One region of the Pantoea sp. B65 genome, then DNA from elsewhere that is predicted to be linked to it. Evidence: riboswitches for the same ligand, from Rfam matches in the RefSeq annotation. Region 1 holds a riboswitch; each other region holds the start of a gene.

Region 1 (4,891 bases):
ATGAGCGGCTGATCATTGACCAGAACTCTCATGGCAGACTCCCGCAAACCTGGCATTGTGCAGCGCGCTGCAGGTTCAGCGTGCGCCAGCTTTGTTCACGCGCGTCAAACAGCCGTAGTTTGCCATTCAGTGCCGAAGGCAGACCCGCCAGCATCTTCAGTGCTTCCAGTGCCTGTAGCGTGCCGATCACGCCGACTACCGGGCCGAGCACCCCGGCAGTGCGGCAGTTGCGTTGTGGTTCAGCATCATCGGGCCACAAACAGCGGTAGCACCCCTGGCTCCATGGCGGCGTGATGACCAGCAACTGGCCACTAAAACCGACGGCGCTACCGCTGATTAGCGTGGTATTACTGGCGACACAGGCGGCATTGATCGCATGGCGGGTTGTCATGTTATCGCTGCAATCCAGTACCAGATCGACCTGGCGCACCGCGGCCTGTAGCGATGCCTGCTCCATGCGTTGTTCAATGGCGATGACCTCAACCTGGGGATTCAGCGCGCGCAGATGTTGCTGCGCCAGCTGTGCTTTCGGCTGACCGGTTTCACTGCTGCGAAACAGAATCTGCCGCTGTAAGTTACTGATATGTAACTTATCATCGTCGGCCAGTAATAACTTACCGACCCCGGCGGCAGCCAGATAGAGCGCGGCGGGCGAGCCAAGTCCGCCCAGCCCGACAATCAGCACGCTGGCGCGTTGCAGTTTCTCCTGGGCATCGATGCCGAACTCTTCCAGCAGCAACTGGCGACTGTAGCGTAAAAAATCACCGTCACTGAACATGTTCCGCTCCTGTTGGTTCAGCCAGCGCCAGCAGGGTTTGCGTGGCCTGACGCCAGTCCGCCGCCTGCGTAATGGCGCTGACGACCGCAATGCTGCCGACGCCGCAGGCCAGCACCTCCGGCGCCCGCTCAATACTGATGCCGCCAATCGCCACAGTGGAGATATCGCCAAGGCGTGCAAGATGGCGCTTCAGTTCGACCAGCCCTTGCGGATCCGAAGGCATCTGTTTGGTTTGCGTCGGGAAAATATGGCCGAGGGCGATATAAGAGGGGTGTAGCGCCAGCGCCCGATCCAGCTCCTGATCATCATGGGTCGACAGTCCGAGGCGTAAGCCAGCGTGACGGATGGCATTTAAGTCAGCCACATCAAGGTCTTGCTGACCAAGATGCACGCCATAGGCATGGTGTTTTATCGCCAGCCGCCAGTAGTCATTGATAAACAGGCGTGCGCGGTAGCGTTTACCCAGCGCGATGGCTGCGGCGATGGTGGCGTCGACCGCCTCCTCTGGCTGATCTTTGATGCGCAGCTGAATGGTACGTACGCCAGCATCCAGCAAGCGGGCGATCCACTCCACGCTATCGACTACCGGATACAGGCCGAGTTTTTTGGCGGTGGCAGGGAAAACGTTACTCATGCGGATTCCTCCGGGTTCAGGGCATCGGCCGGGTGATAAAGTTCACCACCGCGACTGCGGAAGGCATCCGCCATCTGCGCCATGCCAATTTCAATCGGCTGCGCATCAACCTGCTGCGCCTGCTGTTGCGCGGCGTATTCGCGCACTTCCTGGGTAATCTTCATTGAGCAGAATTTCGGCCCGCACATTGAACAGAAGTGGGCGACCTTGCCGGACTCTTGTGGCAGCGTTTCATCGTGATAGGCGCGGGCGGTATGCGGATCCAGCGCCAGGTTAAACTGATCTTCCCAGCGGAATTCGAAACGTGCTTTGGACATGGCATTGTCGCGGATCTGCGCCCCCGGATGACCTTTCGCCAGGTCGGCGGCATGGGCGGCGATTTTGTAGGTAATTAAACCCTGTTTGACGTCTTCTTTATTTGGCAGACCGAGATGCTCTTTCGGCGTCACATAGCACAGCATGGCGCAGCCGAACCAGCCAATCATCGCCGCGCCGATGCCGGAGGTGAAATGGTCGTAGCCCGGCGCGATATCGGTCGTCAGTGGGCCCAGGGTATAGAACGGCGCTTCATGACAGTGTTCCAGTTGTTCGGTCATATTGCGGCGGATCATCTGCATCGGTACATGGCCGGGACCTTCGATCATCACCTGCACATCATATTCCCAGGCGATTTTAGTCAGTTCCCCCAGCGTATGCAGTTCGGCAAATTGCGCCTCGTCGTTGGCATCCTGAATTGAGCCGGGACGCAGGCCATCACCCAGTGACAGTGAGACATCATAAGCCGCGCAAATCTGGCAAATCTCGCGGAAATGCTGATAGAGAAAACTCTCTTTATGATGCGATAAACACCACTTCGCCATAATCGAACCACCGCGCGACACGATGCCGGTCAGACGTCTGGCGGTCATTGGCACATAGCGCAGCAGCACTCCGGCGTGGATAGTAAAGTAATCCACCCCCTGCTCCGCCTGTTCCAGCAGAGTATCGCGGAAAATCGCCCAGTTAAGGTCTTCGGCGACGCCATGTACCTTTTCCAGCGCCTGATAAATCGGCACGGTGCCGATGGGAACCGGGCTGTTGCGCAGGATCCATTCGCGGGTTTCGTGGATATAACGGCCGGTCGACAGATCCATTACCGTATCGGCGCCCCAGCGCGTTGACCACACCAGCTTCTCTACTTCTTCTTCAATCGAGGAGGTAACTGCCGAGTTGCCGATATTGGCATTGACCTTCACCAGGAAGTTACGGCCGATAATCATCGGTTCCGCTTCGGGATGGTTAATATTGGCCGGGATAATGGCGCGACCGGCGGCGACTTCCTGACGGACGAATTCGGCGGTGATATTCTCCGGCAGGTTAGCGCCAAAGCTGTTGCCCGCATGCTGTTGCAGCAGAACGGCGCCACGGATGCGTTCACGCCCCATATTTTCCCGCAGGGCGATAAATTCCATCTCCGGCGTAATCACGCCAAGACGCGCATAGTGCAGTTGCGTCACGCAGCGGCCAGCCAGCGCCCGTTGTGGCCGTGGCAGATGAGCAAAACGCAGAGGGTCCAGACCTTCATCAGCCAGCCGTTGCCGGCTCCAGGCGGAGCTGAGCTGGTTAATCTCTTCGCTATCTCCCCGTTCGGCAATCCAGCCTGCGCGCAGCTTTGGCAGGCCGGTATGCACATCAATCAGCGCGTCAGGATCGCCATACGGGCCGGCGGTGTCATACACCGGTATTGGTTGGTTATCCTCAAATTGCGCATTGTCTCTGCTGCCGCCGACCATGGTCGGACTAAGCTGGATTTCGCGCATTGGCACACGAATATCGGCGCGTGAACCGCTCAGATAAATACGTTTTGAGTTGGGAAAAGCACTACCCTGCAGCGAATCGATAAACTGCTGAGCCTGAGCGCGCTGCGCACGGCGACTGAATTTTTTTTCAACGGTAGACATAGCTCATATCCTGATTACATAGGGAAAATGGCTTGTCCGGAGTTCGGCGGGAGTAACAGACGGTGTGACGACGGATCGGCAAACACCGAAACAGATTGTTTACTCTTGTTCCCTTCGCAGGTACTAACCTGATCAGGTTCCGCGGATCCCGAATTAACGGTCTCAGCCCCGAAGGGCACTCCGACAAGAAGAATTTGGGCCGGTTTATCGGCGCGGGATGTTTTCCGCCCCGATCACCACCGAGCCCAAAATTACCCCTTCAGCATAGAGGGGTGTTTCGTAAACTACAAGGGGTTTACCTGCGGATAACCGCTACGCCGGGCGCACCAGATTATGGTCGTTGGCGACGGGCAGGGCGCGCGCCTGGTCGTCGTAAGCGAGCTGAATCAGCCGATCTTCGAGGGTAAAGCGCGTTTCCAGCGCCTCGCCTACGCCAGATAATGCCTGCTGGAACAGCAGATAGTTATCATCATCAATCGCCGTTTCCAGATGCGTGTCGTAATAATTCATTATCTGTTCGGTATTGGCCTGCAGCGCCGGGTAGATCTGGGAAGCGGCAAGTGACGGGCTGTCGCCCGGCAGACCAGCGATAATGCGTTCATACATACTGAAATGACCGGTAGAAAGATAATCCACCAGTTTCTGACAAAAGTTATCCAGAGCCTTGTCATCAAGTACGGTGAGTGAATCTTTGTTAGGCTTAATACCTACCAGCTGATAATACGCTGCCAGCAATTGCCTGCGTGCGTTTAACCAGAGATCCACCAGTTCATTGCTGCCACCGACGCGTGCGGCCAGAATATCTAACTGGTTAAGCATGATCGACTCCGTGTGGGTTAATGCCCGGTGTAGTTGTAGCTGTGTTAGCCGTGTTGATTGACCCGCATCACTGACGAATCTCAGCATATCGGGATTCATTCTCTTGCTACCTTGCTGCAACTCCAACTACTTTGGGTATTATAGTCTTAGCGCAACTTTCCGAATACTTAACAGCAGTACTACAGTGAGACTGTTAAAGCAAAGGATAATAATTTTTATGGAACATGAGATTTCAAGCGTAGACGTTGGTTGGTGGGTTGTCAGCCATGAACAGAAACTTTGGTTGCCGCAAGGTGATCTGCCGCATGGTAATGCCGCAGAATTGGGGCTGGCTGGATCGCAGGGATCGGTAATTGGCGAGTGGCTGGGTGAAAAGGTGTGGTTGATCCGCGAGAACCGCAACGAAAATATGGGATCGGTGCGCCAGATTATCGATCAGGATGCCGGTCTGTTTCAGCTTGCCGGACGTGGCGTCCAGCTGGCTGAGTTTTATCGCTCCCATCGCTGGTGCGGCTATTGTGGTCATGAAATGCATCACAGTAAAAGCGAAACGGCCTGTCTCTGCGGTCACTGTCGCCAGCGCTATTATCCGCAAATTGCACCCTGCATTATTGTTGCGATCCGCCGTGGCCAGGAGATTCTGCTGGCGCAGCACGCGCGCCATCGCAACAGCATCTATACCGTACTGGCCGGGTTTGTTGAAGTGGGCGAAACGCTTGA
Region 2 (4,891 bases), on a different contig from region 1:
CAATATCGGTATCGCCGGCAGCAGCCCCGCCGGAGTTAATCAAACCGGCACGCCCCATATAGCAGTTGGCCAGCTGATAGCGCACCAGATCAATCGGGTTTTCACTGGTCAGTTTGCTGTAGACGCGCTCATCGGTATAACCGAATTTCACTGCCTGATAGCCGCCATTATTTTCGGCCATTTTCTGCTTAACGATATCAGCGCCAATGGTGGCCGCCAGATGGTTTGCCTGGCCGGTCAGATCGGCGCTGGCATGATAATCGGTACCGTCTTTTTTAAAGGCGTTATTACGCAGATAGGCCCAGAGTACCGTCACCATTCCCAGCTCATGGGCGCGTTCGAAGGCGGCGGAAATCTCTTCAATCTGACGGCGCGACTGTTCGGAACCGTAGTAAATCGTGGCGCCGACCGCTACCGCACCGAGGTTAAATGCCTGTTCGACGCTGGCATACAGCGTCTGATCGTACTGGGTCGGATAACTGAGGGTCTCGTTATGGTTCAGTTTCACCATAAACGGAATGCGGTGCGCATAACGCCGGGACACCGATGCCAGCACGCCATAGGTTGAAGCCACACAGTTACAGCCCGCTTCAATCGCCAGCTCGACGATATTCTTCGGATCAAAATAGAGCGGGTTGGCGGCAAATGACGCCGCAGCCGAGTGCTCCACCCCCTGATCCACCGGCAGAATCGACAGATAACCGCTGCCCGCCAGACGGCCGGTGTTATACAGGGTCTGCATATTGCGTAGTACCACAGGAGAACGATTGTTATCGATCATTACCCGATCAACAAAATCCGCGCCTGGCAAATACAGGCTTTCCGCTGGAATGGTCATGCAGCGATGTTGCAGAAGGTGGTCAGCTTCTTTGCCCAATAACTGTACGATGTCCGTCATGTTAGCTCCTGGAAAATGAGTGATGGGCCAAACAGCTTCAGCCTTCAGCCCGACCGCCGGCCTGCGCCGACCTACCACAGCCTGGACCCAATCGCCCCCTTAACGCAAATTGCTGACACCATTTTTCAGAACGATCCGCAGCAAAAAAATCTCATGCAGGCAGTACTGCCTACCACCAGCGATAAAAATGGTGCACCGGGCCAATCCCCTGCCCCACCTCCAGCGAATCCGCATGTTCCAGCGCCCCCTGCAGCCACTGCTTAGCCTCATCCACCGTGGCGGACCAGCTATCATGGCGCGGGCGCAGTGCCGCCAGCGCTGCCGACAGGCTGCACCCGGTGCCATGGGTATGGCGGGTCGGCACGCGCGGGGCGCTAAAGCGCTGCTCATACTGGCGGGTAAACAGCCAGTCCGGGCTCTCCTGCTCAGACAGATGACCGCCCTTAATCAGTACCGCCTGGCAGCCCAGATCTAACAACGCGCGCCCCTGCGCGCACATCTCCCGTTCATTGCGCGCCGGCGGGCAATCCAGCAGCGCCGCCGCTTCCGGTAAATTAGGGGTGATCAGCGATGCCAGAGGCAGCAGGCGCTGGCGCAAGGTTTCAATCGCCATCACTGATAGCAGAGGATCGCCACTTTTAGCCAGCATCACCGTATCGAGCACCAGCCATGGCAGCGCCGCCTGGCGTAAACGCCCGGCGACGACTTCCACAATATCGCTATCCGCCAGCATACCGATTTTGGCGCTATCGATACGCACATCCGACAGTACCGAGTCGAGCTGTGCCGCGACGAACTCCGCGTCGATACGGTACAGCGACTGCACGCCACGGGTATTCTGCGCCACCAGTGCGGTGATCACGCTGGCGCCATAGGCGCCCAGCGCGGAAAACGCCTTTAAATCAGCCTGAATACCGGCGCCACCGCTGGGGTCGGTGCCGGCGATGGTTAAAGCATTAATTCGTTTCATTGCAGCGCCTCCGCATCCAGTTGCCAGAGGGCGTCGAGGAAGGCAGGAATAAAACTCCCCGGCCCGCTGGCCGTGGCGGTCGCGCGTTCACCGGCGCAGGAGATCACCCGGCAGGCACTGGCGATATGCTGCAGGCTATCGCCAGGCAGCGCGGCAAAAGCCGCCACCACCGCCGAAAGCGCACAGCCGGTTCCCACCACCCGCGTCATCAGCGCCGAACCGCCGGGCACCGCCAGCGTACGCTCACCGTCGGTGACATAGTCGACCACTCCGGTTACCGCGACGACCGCACCGCTGCTGCGCGCCAGCTGTTGCGCCGCGCTCAGCGCCGCAGCGGAATCGTGTAAGCTATCGACGCCGCGCCCCTGGCCGACCTGCTGCGCCAGCGCCAGAATTTCTGAAGCATTAGCGCGAATGGCACGCGGACGCTGCAGCAGCAGCGCCTGACAAAATTCGCTACGAAAGCGCAGGCCGCCGACGGCGACCGGATCCAGCGTCCAGGGTTTCTGCGCCTGCACAGCGGCGTCAATTGCCGCGCGCATCGCGCTGGCGCGATCGCGGGTTAGCGTACCGACATTGATTAACAACGCATCGGCGATAGCGCTAAACTGCGCCGCTTCCTCAGCATCGATCACCATCGCAGGCGACGCGCCAAGCGCCAGTAGCACGTTAGCAGTAAAGGTTTGCACCACATCGTTGGTCATACAGTGCACCAGCGGCGCATGCTGACGAAACAGAGCGAGGGATTCGGCGACAATGGCGCCAGAAACCGGGTCAGGTTGATAATTCATATACAACTCCCAACCGGCGATCAAGAAGGCGATGCGCTCAGGCATCTGACTTCCCTCCGCTGGCATTATCCAGTTCAGGTTCAACGGGTGTATCTCAGCCGGTTCGGTGAAAAGAAACGGCACCCCGAGTCAAGTTCTTACTCCGCCAGCATAAGGAAGCGACCAGATTTACGCAAGCGTTAGCCTGACCCTGGCGTCGGTTCGATTACGCGAGGAAGTTGTGCCTAATTTCGTTGTTGCTATCGCGCCAGGTAAATAATTCAAAATATTTCTTCGAACGCCATGCATTGATTCTTATTAATCGTTGTGATAATTAACATTAAAACGCCATCAGGGTTAATTTAAATATTCATAATTATCAATAGATTAAAATTATATTTTTCATATATCAATTATTAACAGACCCTCAACGGCTGGCAAATGCGCGAGAATAAATAGTTATTGAGAGCGACTCTCATTTCAATAGTAAATATTGAGAAAATAAAAAAATATGCATAAATCATCACATTTATTACATCGGTAGTAATAAAACTAAAATAACCAGCCTGTTCCGCCAATATTTGATAAAGATCAAGCTTGTTAAATTAATTTCCTCCCTACTATATCCACTCTTTATTCCTTGTCGTATCAGTCATCGTTCAGGTTGCAGGTGGATTGGCTACGTTAATCTCCTCCAGTCACTTACTGTCGTAAGCGCTCTGAGGGCGTCCGGTAGTCATCCTGCTGCTCTTCACGTTCAATTTGGCAAGACTGACTCCGGATATGGGAGAATAATAAAAATGACTGGGGAAAATACCATCCTTTCCCATCATGGCATTAATCGCCGTGATTTTATGAAGCTATGTGCCGCACTTGCCGCATCAATGGGGCTGGCGAACAGCGCAGCCGCCGAGCTCGCCAGCGCCATCAGTTCGCCACAGCGCCCGCCGGTAGTGTGGATTGGCGCGCAGGAGTGCACCGGCTGTACCGAGTCGTTGTTGCGCGCAACCCACCCGACGATTGAAAACCTGTTGTTGAATACCATTTCGCTTGAGTATCACGAAGTGCTGTCAGCAGCATTTGGCGAACAGGCGGAAGAAAACAAACACCGGGCGATAAGGCAATACCAGGGGAAATATATCCTGGTGGTGGATGGATCTATTCCGCTCAAAGATGGCGGCGTGTACTGCATGATAGCCGGCAAACCGATTGTCGAGCATATTCGTGAAGTGGCGGAACACGCGGCGGTGATTATCGCCATCGGTTCCTGCTCTTCCTGGGGCGGCGTCGCGGCCGCAGGCAGCAACCCGACGGGCGCAGTAAGTCTGCAGGAAGCATTACCGGGAAAAAAAGTGATCAATATTCCCGGCTGTCCGCCGAACCCGCACAACTTTCTGGCCACTGTCGCCCATATTATTGCCTGGCAGCGACCACCAACACTGGATGCGCTGGGACGCCCTACCTTTGCCTATGGCCGTTTGATTCACGAAAACTGCGAACGCCGTCCACATTTCGACGCTGGCCGTTTTGCCAAAGAATTTGGCGATGAAGGCCATCGTCAGGGCTGGTGTCTCTATCATCTGGGATGCAAGGGGCCGGAAACCTATGGCAACTGTCCGACGCTCCAGTTTTGCGACATCGGCGGCGGTATCTGGCCGGTCGGCATCGGGCATCCCTGCTATGGCTGCAACGAGCAGGGCGTGGGCTTCAAAAAAGGTATCTCACAGCTGGCGAATGTGGCAAACCCTACCCCACGCACAGAAAAACCCGCCGTGCATGCCCGCGAGGGCGGCCAGGTTTCCGCCACTGCGGTTGGGTTAATTGGCGGCGTACTGGGCGTGGTCGGCGGCGTCAGCCTGATGGCGGTGCGGGAATTGGGCCGTCAGCAAAAACAGGGACGGCAGGATGCCGACAGCGCATCCCGGGAGGATTAAGCCGTGAACAGACGCCATTTTCTGAAGCTGGCTTCCGCCAGCGCAGTATTAGCGGGAGCACCACGGCCAGGCCATGCGGCGGCGGCCAATAAGCCGCCGATCCCCGGTTCGTTAGGAATGCTGTATGACTCGACGCTGTGCGTCGGCTGCCAGGCGTGCGTTTCCGCCTGTCAGCAGGTCAACAAACTGGCCTATAACCCGCAGAGTAAAATCTATGCCGGGGGCAGTAGTACCTGGTCCAACAACGACAAGTTAAGCCCCTACAGCAACAATATCATCCAGGTCTGGAGCACGGGCAGCGGTCAGAACAAAGATCGGG
Region 3 (4,891 bases), on a different contig from region 1:
CGACGATAATCAGTTCATCGTAGGCCGGTACGCCATAATCCTCAACATTAAACACTACCGGTTTTTTACCCTGCAGCTCCAGCTCAACCGCTTCGATATTGCGATAGCCACCAATAATCGCATCCACCTGTCCTGCCAGCAACGCGCTGGTCAGCTGAAAATTCACATTAATCATCCTGACGTCCTGCAGGCTGCGCTTTTCATGCTGCAGCATCGTCCCAAGGGTCGCCTGCTCGATGCCGCTAACGGAAAAACCGACTTTTTTACCCCGCAGATCGGCTGGCGAAGCGATGTTGTTATCCAGCGCCATCACCGTATTCAGCGGCGTGTTTATCAGGGTGCCAACGCGCATTAACGGTAAGCCCTGATCGGCAAAAAAGTGCAGTTGCGGCTGATAGGTGATCGCCAGATCTGCCTGGCCAGCGGCGACAAGGCGTGGCGGCAGCGCCGGATCGGAAGGCGGCACAATATTGACCTCCAGACCTTCGGCTTTAAAGGCGCCGATCTGTTCGGCCACCATGATTGGCGCGTGATCCGGATTGATATACCAGTCGAGTACCAGGGTGATTTTTTCCGCAGCGCTGGCGTGAGCAGTCAGAACAGCGCCGAGCAGCAGTGCGGATAAGGATTTTTTCATGCGATAACCTTAAAGTTTTACCATTGTCAGCCGTTTTCAGGCGCCCAGTTAACCAGCCGGCGCACCAGCGCATCGACCGTTTTCCACAACAACAATGTCATCAGCACCAGGATAAATAGCGCGGCAAAACAGAGGTCGGTTTGCATACGTGCATTGGCGTTGAGCATCAGATACCCCAGCCCTTCCGCCGAGCCGACCCATTCACCGATAATCGCGCCAATCGGCGCGACGGCCGCAGCCATGCGCAACCCGGAGCCAAATGCCGGTAATGCCGCCATTAGCCTGACATGACGTAGCTGCGCCCAGCGGGAAGCGCCCATGGTGCGCGCCAGATCGAGATAATCGTTACTCACCTGACGCAGTCCGTCGAAGAAGCTGGATGCGACCGGGAAAAAGATCACCAGTACCGCCATTGCGATCTTGGCGCTGATGCCAAAGCCGAACCACAGCACCAGCAATGGCGCCAGCGCAAATACCGGTATCGCCTGGCTGGTGACCACCAGCGGCATCAGCCAGCGCTGCAGCCGGGGGGAAAAGATCATCGCCAGCGCCAGCAACGCACCGAGCAGTACCCCGGAGACCAGCCCGATTAACATCTCTGCGGCGGTGATCAGCGTGTGCCAGGCAAGAAAAGTTCGTCCATTCCACAGCGCCTTCGCTACTGCTGGCGGGGAAGGCAGCAGGAAAGCCGGGATCCCGCTCAGACTGATTAACCACCACAACAGAAGAAAGCCGCCAGCCAGCGTCAGCCCCTTCATTGCGCCGCCCTTACCAGCCGCTGCAAGAGTTCAGCCTGGCTGTGCAGCAGTTGAGGATCGTCTGGCGCGCGTGGAGGCTGGCCGGCAATGGTCAGCGTATCGGTAATCGTTGCCGGCTGGCCGGACAGCACCAGCAGGCGATGGCTCAGGCGACAGGCTTCCAGCGGATCGTGCGTAATCAGCAACACGGTATGCCGGGCCAGCAGCTCTGTCGCCAGCGCCTGGATCATGGTGCGGGTGATGGTATCAAGGGCGGAGAACGGCTCATCCATCAGCACTATCGGCTGGCGTTCATACAGGGTGCGAGCGATAGCCGCGCGCTGACGCATACCGCCAGACAGAGCGGCCGGCCGCAGCTGGCCTTTGCCGCCCAGGCCGACCCGCTCCAGCAGATGTTCCGCCCACGCGCGATCCCCCTTTTCCCCGCGCAGACGCGGGCCGAGAGTAATGTTTTCTATTACATTCAGCCATGGATACAGCAGATCATTCTGCCCCATCCAGGCGATACGCCCCGTCAGCGGCAGGCCATCGCTGCCGCTGACGGCGCCAGCGGTTGGCGGCGCCAGACCGGCAATAATCTTCAGCAAGCTGGTTTTGCCGACGCCACTGGCGCCTAACAGGGCAACAAAACTGCCGCCGTCGAGGGTGAAATTAAGCCGCTCAAAAATTAGCTGCTGCCCAAAATGCAGGGTTAAATCGCGCACCTGAATGCCGGGAGGAGAGGCGTGGGTCATTGGGCATTTAACCCCATCTGCCAGAAAGCGGCTTCAAGACGTGCGGCAGTGGTGAAAATCTCCGACAGCGCGTTAAAGCGGCTGCTTGCACCGCGTTGCTCACCGACACGCTCCAGCAGGTCAAGCGCTGCCTGCACCCCGTGCAGATAGTGCGCGTCGCCATAGTTATTGATCCACGCTGCATAAGGGTTACCGGCGATCACCGTCGTTGGCTGGTTGCGCAGGCGCAGGCCAATTTCGGCATAGCCCGCCACGCAGGGCAGCAGCGCCGCCAGCAGATCGAGGGCATCACCAGCGTGGCCGATATCCAGCACATAGCGCGTATAGTTGATGGTTTCCATCGCTTCCGGCTCGCTGGCCATCTGCGCTTCAGTCAGCCCCCAGCTGGCGCAGTAGCCCACATGCAATGGCAGTTCCGCCACGATGGCGCCGAGTGAGGCGGCAGCGGCGCGGATCTCTGGCAGGGTGCGCATTTTGTATACCAGCAGGGCGTAAGCGCGGGCGAAATGGATCAGGAACAGATAGTCCTGGGTCAGGTAGCGGCGGAAAGCGCTTTGCGGCAGCGTGCCACTGCCCAGCTGGCGGACAAAGGCGTGATCGATAAAGGCGTGCCAGTCAGCACCAGCCTGACGCCGCAACTGCCCGTACAGACCATGGTCAAAATGGATGTCGCTCATAAGCTTACCCCCTGAAGCACAGACAGGCGGGCCGGGCGATAAAGAATGGTGGTGGTAAACATGGGACCTCCAGTAAGTGAGTGGAGATCCGGGCGCGATAAGGTGTGAATGGCAAGTGCAGACTACCAACCCGTCCCTTCGCTGGCATGACCCAGATCAGGTTCAAAGGGTTCGGCTTACGCCATCTCAGCCCGTTACAGGACACCCCTCGGAGCAGATATTTATACGGTATTCATTTTTTGATTTCAATCACTCTGCTCAGATGACTGTGCGCTGCACTCTTTGCCAGTTGTTAGATTAATTGTAAATCTATCTAACAAATGGAGATCGCGATGACTGCTGCACAAGCAATCCGCGAGCGCATCGCTGCTCACCCTGCTAATAAGCCCTTTTCATCCCTCTGTTTTTGGGACGCGTGCATCTGTCGATTAGACACTGATGCGCCTGGCTCAGCGCGGAGATATCGAACGGCTGCGCAGGTTAGTCGATTTGGCGTCAGGCGTGCGCCGACTCCTGAGGTGATAGTCAGAACAATAGCGGAGACGGAAGGGGCAGTTACGGCATGTGACATCACGCAAACTGCCGCTGGCTGGATGGCTGATGCACTGATGGGGTATCAGCGAAATGAGTGTGCCTGAGCCTGAACAGGAGAAAATGCCTTACTTTGCTCTGGGATTAGATGAACAGGCTGAAATACTCAATAGTCTGGTACCCACGATGGGACGGCGAGCCGAGATTCTGGAAAAAGGCATATGGCTCTGTCTGGTTCCCGGTATTCTGTTCCATCTACCCGGTCGTAAACCGATGGCATTTAAGGGCGGGACGTTCCTTCACTCCCCCTTCGCTTGTGCATCAACACGTGAGGATTGACAGCCTTGCGCCATAAACCTGAGGATCAGCGCCATAGAGACGGCGCCGGGGTCGGGATGGCCGATGGCGCGTTCGCCGAGCGATTTTGCACGACCAAATGCCGCCACCATTTGTCTGGTCTCTTCACTGCCACGGTTGGCAGCCTCGGCTATTTTGTTTAACGCGTCGCCTAACGGTGCGGATTCCAGCGGTTGCGCAACACTGACCGCCGCGGCCAGTGCATCGACCATGGTTTTATCACCGGGCCTGGCGCCACCGCGTTTGCAGACCGCATCCAGCCCGTCACGAAGAAACCGCGCCAGCAGGGCGGAGGTCAGAACGGTTTCGCCGCTCAGACTTTTACCGCCAGCGCGGAACAGGGTGCCGAAAATGGCCCCGGATGCGCCGCCCATACTGGACATCAGTTCGCTGCCGACGCGGGTCAACAGCAGGCCAATATCGTCGCCGGGATCCTGCTGCGCCAGCAATTTGTCCACGGCGGTAAAACCACGCTGCATGCCAGTGCCATGATCGCCATCACCCACCGCCATATCCAACCGGGTAAGTTGCGCTTCGCTGGCGATCATATTACTGGCGACGAACCGCAACAGAGAGGAGAGTTCAGCGGCATTCATGCTTATTTTCTCCACGCAAAACTATTGCAGGGGGCGTCATAGAGTGATTTTAGCTCATCATCCAGCAGGAAAAAGGTAATCGAGTAGCCGGACATTTCTTGCGAGGTGCAATAGCTACCGACCAGCGTATCGTGAACGCGGATAGTACGCTGCGCCAGCAACTGATGAACTTTACGGGTGGCGACCAGCAGTTCGCTCATGGTTGCTGAGCCGAGATTATTCACCAGCAGGCAAATTTCATCACCGGCCAGCAGCGTCAGATCCAGGCAGAGACTCTCCACCAACTCGGTCACCAGTTGATCGGCGGGGACCATTTTCTGGCGGCAAATGCCGGGCTCACCGTGAATGCCGATGCCCAGTTCAAATTCATCATCTGCGATGTCGAAATTAAACTCCCCGGTTTGCGGTAATGAACAAGGAGATAGCGCCACGCCGATGGTGCGGGTGTGCTGATTGGCTTTTGTCGCCAGTCGGCAGATTTCATCCAGCTCCTGGCCCTGACGAGCGGCGGCGCCGGCAATTTTCAGCACCATCATATCGCCGGCCACCCCGCGTCTGTCTTGCCGGCGATCGGCAGGAGCCGAGGCGATATCATCATTGA
Region 4 (4,891 bases), on a different contig from region 1:
CGAAGCGCTTAACATAATGCCCGGCCAGCAGCATCGCCGGGATCTCCAGCCCGGCGGCAGTCCCCATCAGTAGCCCCGCCAGCCGATCCGGCAACCCGAGCACGCTGCTAATATACAGCGGCATATCAATGATATACATGGTATTACAGGTCCACATAATCATCGAAGCGAGAAACAGCATACGCACATCACTGTTTTTCCAGGCGCTGATTTGCGTCAGCAGCACTTCAGAAGACTGCTCCACACGCGGCACCGAAGGCAGGGCAAACCAGATCAGCGCCAGACAGATCACAAACAGCGCCGCCGCCACCAGAAACATGCTGGTGAAACCATAATTCAGCGCCAGAGCAAAGGAGAGGGGTGGCCCGATAACCCACGCCAGCGACAGCTGCGCACGCATCACCGAACTGAACATCACCACTTCGCGCGCCGAACTGTCGGCATACTCGCGCGCCAGAGCAAAGATCTGCGGCATCGCCACGCTGGCCAGCGACGACAGAAACACCCCCAGCGTAATCAGCGTCAGGTAGTGACGGTTAAAGGCGAACAGTACGGCATTAAGTAACGCCATCCCGCAGCAGAACAGAATCAGCATACGCCGGTCGCCGCGGTTGTCGGAACGCTTCGCCAGCAGCAAACTCACCGCGATACCGGCAATCGCATTGACGGTATAAAACAGTCCGACCCAGAACGGGCGCACGGCCACTTCACGGGATAAAAACAGACTCAGGGTCGGCGCCTGTAGTGCGCCGGCGACCCCAATCATAAAGGAGACCACCATAAAGGCGAGGTAAACCGGATTAATGCGACGGCGGCGGGTAAGCAGCGATTTCATGCCTTGATCCTTGCAGGATGAAATAGGGATCATCAAATAAAACAACAAAACGAATAAGAAGCGTAGACGTAACCATAGCGAAAAGAAAAAAGCCAGCAACATAAAGTCGCTGGCAGGTCAAAAAAAAGCACCATACTCAGAAAGGGATGGTTGAGCACATCTTTAAACGATCCGGATGCCTCCCGCTCTTCCATCTGCCGCTATTATCGCCATAATACAGGAAATGAAAAACTGATAGCTTTCACCGCGGAGTTCCTCTTTTATGTCCTCTCCCCGCCTGCGCCAGCAATTTATTCGCCTGTGGCAAAGTTGTAACGGTCAGTCACACGAAACCACACTGAATGAACTGGCGCTGCAGCTCAGCTGTTCCCGCCGTCATATGCGTAACCTGCTGAACGCCATGCAGGCCGAGGGCTGGCTCGAGTGGCAGTCAGAGGCCGGACGCGGCAAGCGCTCGCTACTCAGCTTTCTGTATACCGGCCTGGCGCTGCAACAGCAGCGCGCCGAAGATCTGCTGGACCAGGACCGCATCGACCAGCTGGTGCAACTGGTGGGGGATAAAAACCAGGTGCGTCAGATGATTACCTCGCATCTTGGCCGCAGCTTCCGCCAGGGTAAGCATATTCTGCGCGTACTTTACTATCGTCCACTGGTGAATTTATTACCCGGTTCGCCGCTACGACGCTCAGAAACCCATATCGCCAGACAGATATTTAGCAGCCTGACGCGCATAAATGAGGAAAACGGGGAACTGGAACCCGATATTGCGCACCACTGGCAACAGATCTCGGCGACCCACTGGCGCTTCTATCTGCGACCGGCGATTCATTTTCATCATGGCCGCGAACTGGAGATGGAAGATGTGATCGCCACCCTGACGCGGCTTACCAGCCAGCCGCTCTTCAGCCATCTGAGCGTGATTGAATCTTCCCCCCCCTGGGCGCTCGATATTCATCTCAGCCAGCCGGATAACTGGCTGCCCTGGCTGTTAGGTAGCGTCAGCACCATGATCCTGCCGCGCGAATGGCCGACCCTGGCGGATTTTAGCCGTCAGCCAATCGGCACCGGACCCTACTCGGTAGTCCGCAATCAGCAGTCACAGTTAAAAATTCAGGCATTTGACGACTACTTCGGTTATCGCGCGCTCATTGATGAGGTGGCAATCTGGGTTCTGCCGGAAATTACTGATGAACTGGTCTATTCCGGCGTCAAACTGCAGGGTAACCAGCAGGATGAAAAGTCGGAAGAGAGCCGCCTTGAGGAGGGCTGCTATTTTCTGCTGTTTGACCAGCGCTCCGAACAGGGACGCAATGAGCAGGTGCGGCGCTGGATCAGCTATATCTTTAACCCGATAGCGATGCTGAATCATTCCGGTATCGGCTACCAGCGCTACTGGTTTCCCGCTTACGGGCTGTTGCCGCGCTGGCATCACCGTCGTGATATGACGCCAGCCAGTAAACCGGAAGGGCTGGAAACCTTAACCCTCACCTGGTACAGCGATCATATTGAGCATCAGGGGATCGCCAATGCGCTGGAGCCGATTCTGGCGGAATATGGCGTCAAACTGATCACTCAACAGGTGGACTATGACAGCTGGTATCGCGGTGATGCGCAGAGCGATATCTGGCTGGGTAGCGCCAACTTCACCCTGCCGTTAGAGTTTTCGCTCTTTTCCTTACTGTATGAAATTCCGCTGCTCCATCACTGCGTCAATATTGACTGGGAAAGTGATGCGCAACGCTGGCGTCAGCAGCAGCTGCCGCTGGCGGAGTGGAGTAAGCAACTGGTGGACAGCTACAGTCTGCACCCGCTGTTCCACCACTGGTTATTGCTGGAAGGCCAGCGCAGTATGCGTGGAGTGCGCATGAATACCCTCGGCTGGTTCGACTTTAAATCCGCCTGGTTTGCGCCGCCGGAATCATGACGCTTTTGTTGCCGGGCAGAAATCACTAGAATGGGCCGTTCTCAACGGGGTGCGGAAAAACCTTGTGTGGCGCAGGCGGCATACCTGCCGTCATTGTGGCTACGGAAAATCTTTGGCGCGGGCGGCATAAATGCCGCCTCGACACCCAATGATTTACAACACGGTAGGGGAGCCATTTATGGCTCCCGTCAAATTTCCGCTGAGACAGACCCGTCGAACCTGATCCGGTTAATACCGGCGTAGGGATTTGAGATTGCCCGTCACTCAGATCCTTTGCGACTCATAAAACTTCTCTTCAGGAGAGCGCAAAGTGTTAAAGAAAACCCTGCCATTACTGTTACTGCTGGCGACACCGGCTTTTGCCGCCAAACCGGTTCTGACCGTCTATACCTATGACTCCTTCTCAGCGGACTGGGGTCCCGGCCCGGCGGTGAAAAAAGCGTTTGAAGCCGACTGCAACTGCGAACTGAAATTCGTTGCTCTGGAAGATGGCGTTTCACTGCTGAACCGCCTGCGCATGGAAGGCAAAAACAGCAAAGCCGATGTGATCCTCGGCCTCGATAACAATCTGGTGCAGGCGGCGGAAAAAACCGGTCTGTTCAGCCCGGCCAAAGTCGATACCGGCGCGCTGAAAATTCCCGGCGGCTGGCATAACAGCACCTTTGTACCTTACGACTACGGCTACTTCGCCTTTGTCTATGACAAAACCAAAGTTAAAAACCCGCCGAAAAGCCTGAAAGAACTGGTCGACAGCGATCAACACTGGAAGGTGATCTATGAGGATCCCCGCACCAGTACGCCGGGCCTTGGCCTGTTGCTGTGGATGCAGAAAGTGTATGGCGATCAGGCGCCGCAGGCCTGGCAAAAGCTGGCGAAGAAAACCGTTACCGTCACCAAAGGCTGGAGCGAAGCCTATGGCCTGTTCCTGAAAGGCGAAGGCGACCTGGTACTGAGTTACACCACCTCGCCGGCTTATCATCTGATTGAAGAGAAGAAAGATCAGTACGCCGCTGCCGACTTCGCTGAAGGCCACTATCTGCAGGTCGAAGTGGCTGGCCAGCTGGCCAGCAGCAAACAGCCGGAACTGGCGCAGCGCTTTATGAAATTTATCGTCAGCCAGCCGTTCCAGCAAACCATCCCGACCGGCAACTGGATGTATCCGGTGATCGACAGCAAACTGCCGGACGGTTTTAGCACTCTCAGCGTGCCAAAAACCGCGCTGGAGTTCAGCTCGCAGCAAGTCGCCGATAAACGTAGCCAGTGGATCAGTGAATGGCAACGCGCCGTCAGCCGCTAATTGCTGGCTGGATGATCCCCGGCGGCCTGGCAGCGATACTGCTGGTCGCCGTGGCGCTACTGGCGCTTGGCGCTTTGTGGTTTAACGCGCCGGAAACCGACTGGCGCGTTATCTGGCACGATCGCTATCTGTGGCACGTACTGGGTTTCTCCTTCTGGCAGGCGCTGCTATCCGCGCTGCTGTCGGTGATGCCGGCAATACCGCTGGCGCGCGCGCTTTACCGGCGGCGTTTTCCCGGACGCCATGCGCTGCTGCGCCTGTGCGCCATGACGCTGGTGCTGCCGGTACTGGTGGCGGTGTTTGGCATCCTGAGCGTCTATGGCCGCGAAGGCTGGCTGGCGCATCTGTGTCAGCTAATCGGTATTGATTACCGCTTCTCCCCTTATGGCCTGCAGGGCATTCTGCTGGCCCATGTATTTTTTAATCTGCCGCTGGCCACCCGCCTGCTATTGCAGACGCTGGAAAATATTCCTGCCGAGCAGCGTCAGCTGGCGGCGCAGTTGGGTATGCGTGGCTGGCATCAGTTTCGTCTGGTGGAGTGGCCATGGCTGCGACGGCAAATACTGCCCGCCGCCGCGCTGATTTTTATGCTGTGCTTCGCCAGTTTTGCCACCGTCCTGTCGCTGGGCGGCGGCCCCAGAGCCACCACCATTGAGCTGGCTATCTTTCAGGCGCTCAGCTACGACTACGATGCTGGCCGTGCGGCATTGCTGGCGCTGCTGCAAATGTTCTGTTGTCTGGGTCTGGTAATGCTCAGCCAGCGCCTGAGCAAAGCGATCCCGGCGGGAAGCGCAACACTGGATGGCTGGCGTAACCCGGAAGATAGCCTGCGCGC

Evidence for each region. A riboswitch is a leader RNA that binds a small molecule or an ion and turns the genes downstream of it on or off. The one in region 1 is predicted to bind thiamine pyrophosphate.
Region 2: linked by a shared signal. The riboswitch ahead of thiM (hydroxyethylthiazole kinase) and the one ahead of thiC (phosphomethylpyrimidine synthase ThiC) in region 1 are both predicted to bind thiamine pyrophosphate.
Region 3: linked by a shared signal. The riboswitch ahead of JWF83_RS21755 (TenA family protein) and the one ahead of thiC (phosphomethylpyrimidine synthase ThiC) in region 1 are both predicted to bind thiamine pyrophosphate.
Region 4: linked by a shared signal. The riboswitch ahead of thiB (thiamine ABC transporter substrate binding subunit) and the one ahead of thiC (phosphomethylpyrimidine synthase ThiC) in region 1 are both predicted to bind thiamine pyrophosphate.

What each region holds. Positions count from the first base shown of each region.
Region 1 is NZ_JAHXPU010000038.1:7,539-12,429, reverse strand. Features, by position in the region: gene thiS (sulfur carrier protein ThiS) at 1-32, opposite strand, end outside; gene JWF83_RS18280 (HesA/MoeB/ThiF family protein) at 29-778, opposite strand; gene thiE (thiamine phosphate synthase) at 768-1,412, opposite strand; gene thiC (phosphomethylpyrimidine synthase ThiC) at 1,409-3,352, opposite strand; TPP riboswitch at 3,445-3,545, opposite strand; gene rsd (sigma D regulator) at 3,665-4,171, opposite strand; gene nudC (NAD(+) diphosphatase) at 4,389-4,891, shown strand, end outside.
Region 2 is NZ_JAHXPU010000039.1:170,978-175,868, reverse strand. Features, by position in the region: gene fbaB (class I fructose-bisphosphate aldolase) at 1-898, opposite strand, end outside; gene thiD (bifunctional hydroxymethylpyrimidine kinase/phosphomethylpyrimidine kinase) at 1,068-1,868, opposite strand; gene thiM (hydroxyethylthiazole kinase) at 1,865-2,659, opposite strand; TPP riboswitch at 2,694-2,796, opposite strand; gene hybO (hydrogenase 2 small subunit) at 3,439-4,572, shown strand; gene hybA (hydrogenase 2 operon protein HybA) at 4,576-4,891, shown strand, end outside.
Region 3 is NZ_JAHXPU010000042.1:84,157-89,047, forward strand. Features, by position in the region: gene JWF83_RS21740 (ABC transporter substrate-binding protein) at 1-637, opposite strand, end outside; gene JWF83_RS21745 (ABC transporter permease) at 664-1,395, opposite strand; gene JWF83_RS21750 (ABC transporter ATP-binding protein) at 1,392-2,129, opposite strand; gene JWF83_RS21755 (TenA family protein) at 2,126-2,806, opposite strand; TPP riboswitch at 2,923-3,025, opposite strand; gene dhaL (dihydroxyacetone kinase subunit DhaL) at 3,637-4,290, opposite strand; gene JWF83_RS21765 (dihydroxyacetone kinase subunit DhaK) at 4,293-4,891, opposite strand, start outside.
Region 4 is NZ_JAHXPU010000023.1:203,611-208,501, reverse strand. Features, by position in the region: gene JWF83_RS10965 (sugar efflux transporter) at 1-835, opposite strand, end outside; gene sgrR (HTH-type transcriptional regulator SgrR) at 1,098-2,759, shown strand; TPP riboswitch at 2,915-3,022, shown strand; gene thiB (thiamine ABC transporter substrate binding subunit) at 3,070-4,056, shown strand; partial or broken gene thiP (thiamine/thiamine pyrophosphate ABC transporter permease) at 4,032-4,891, shown strand, end outside.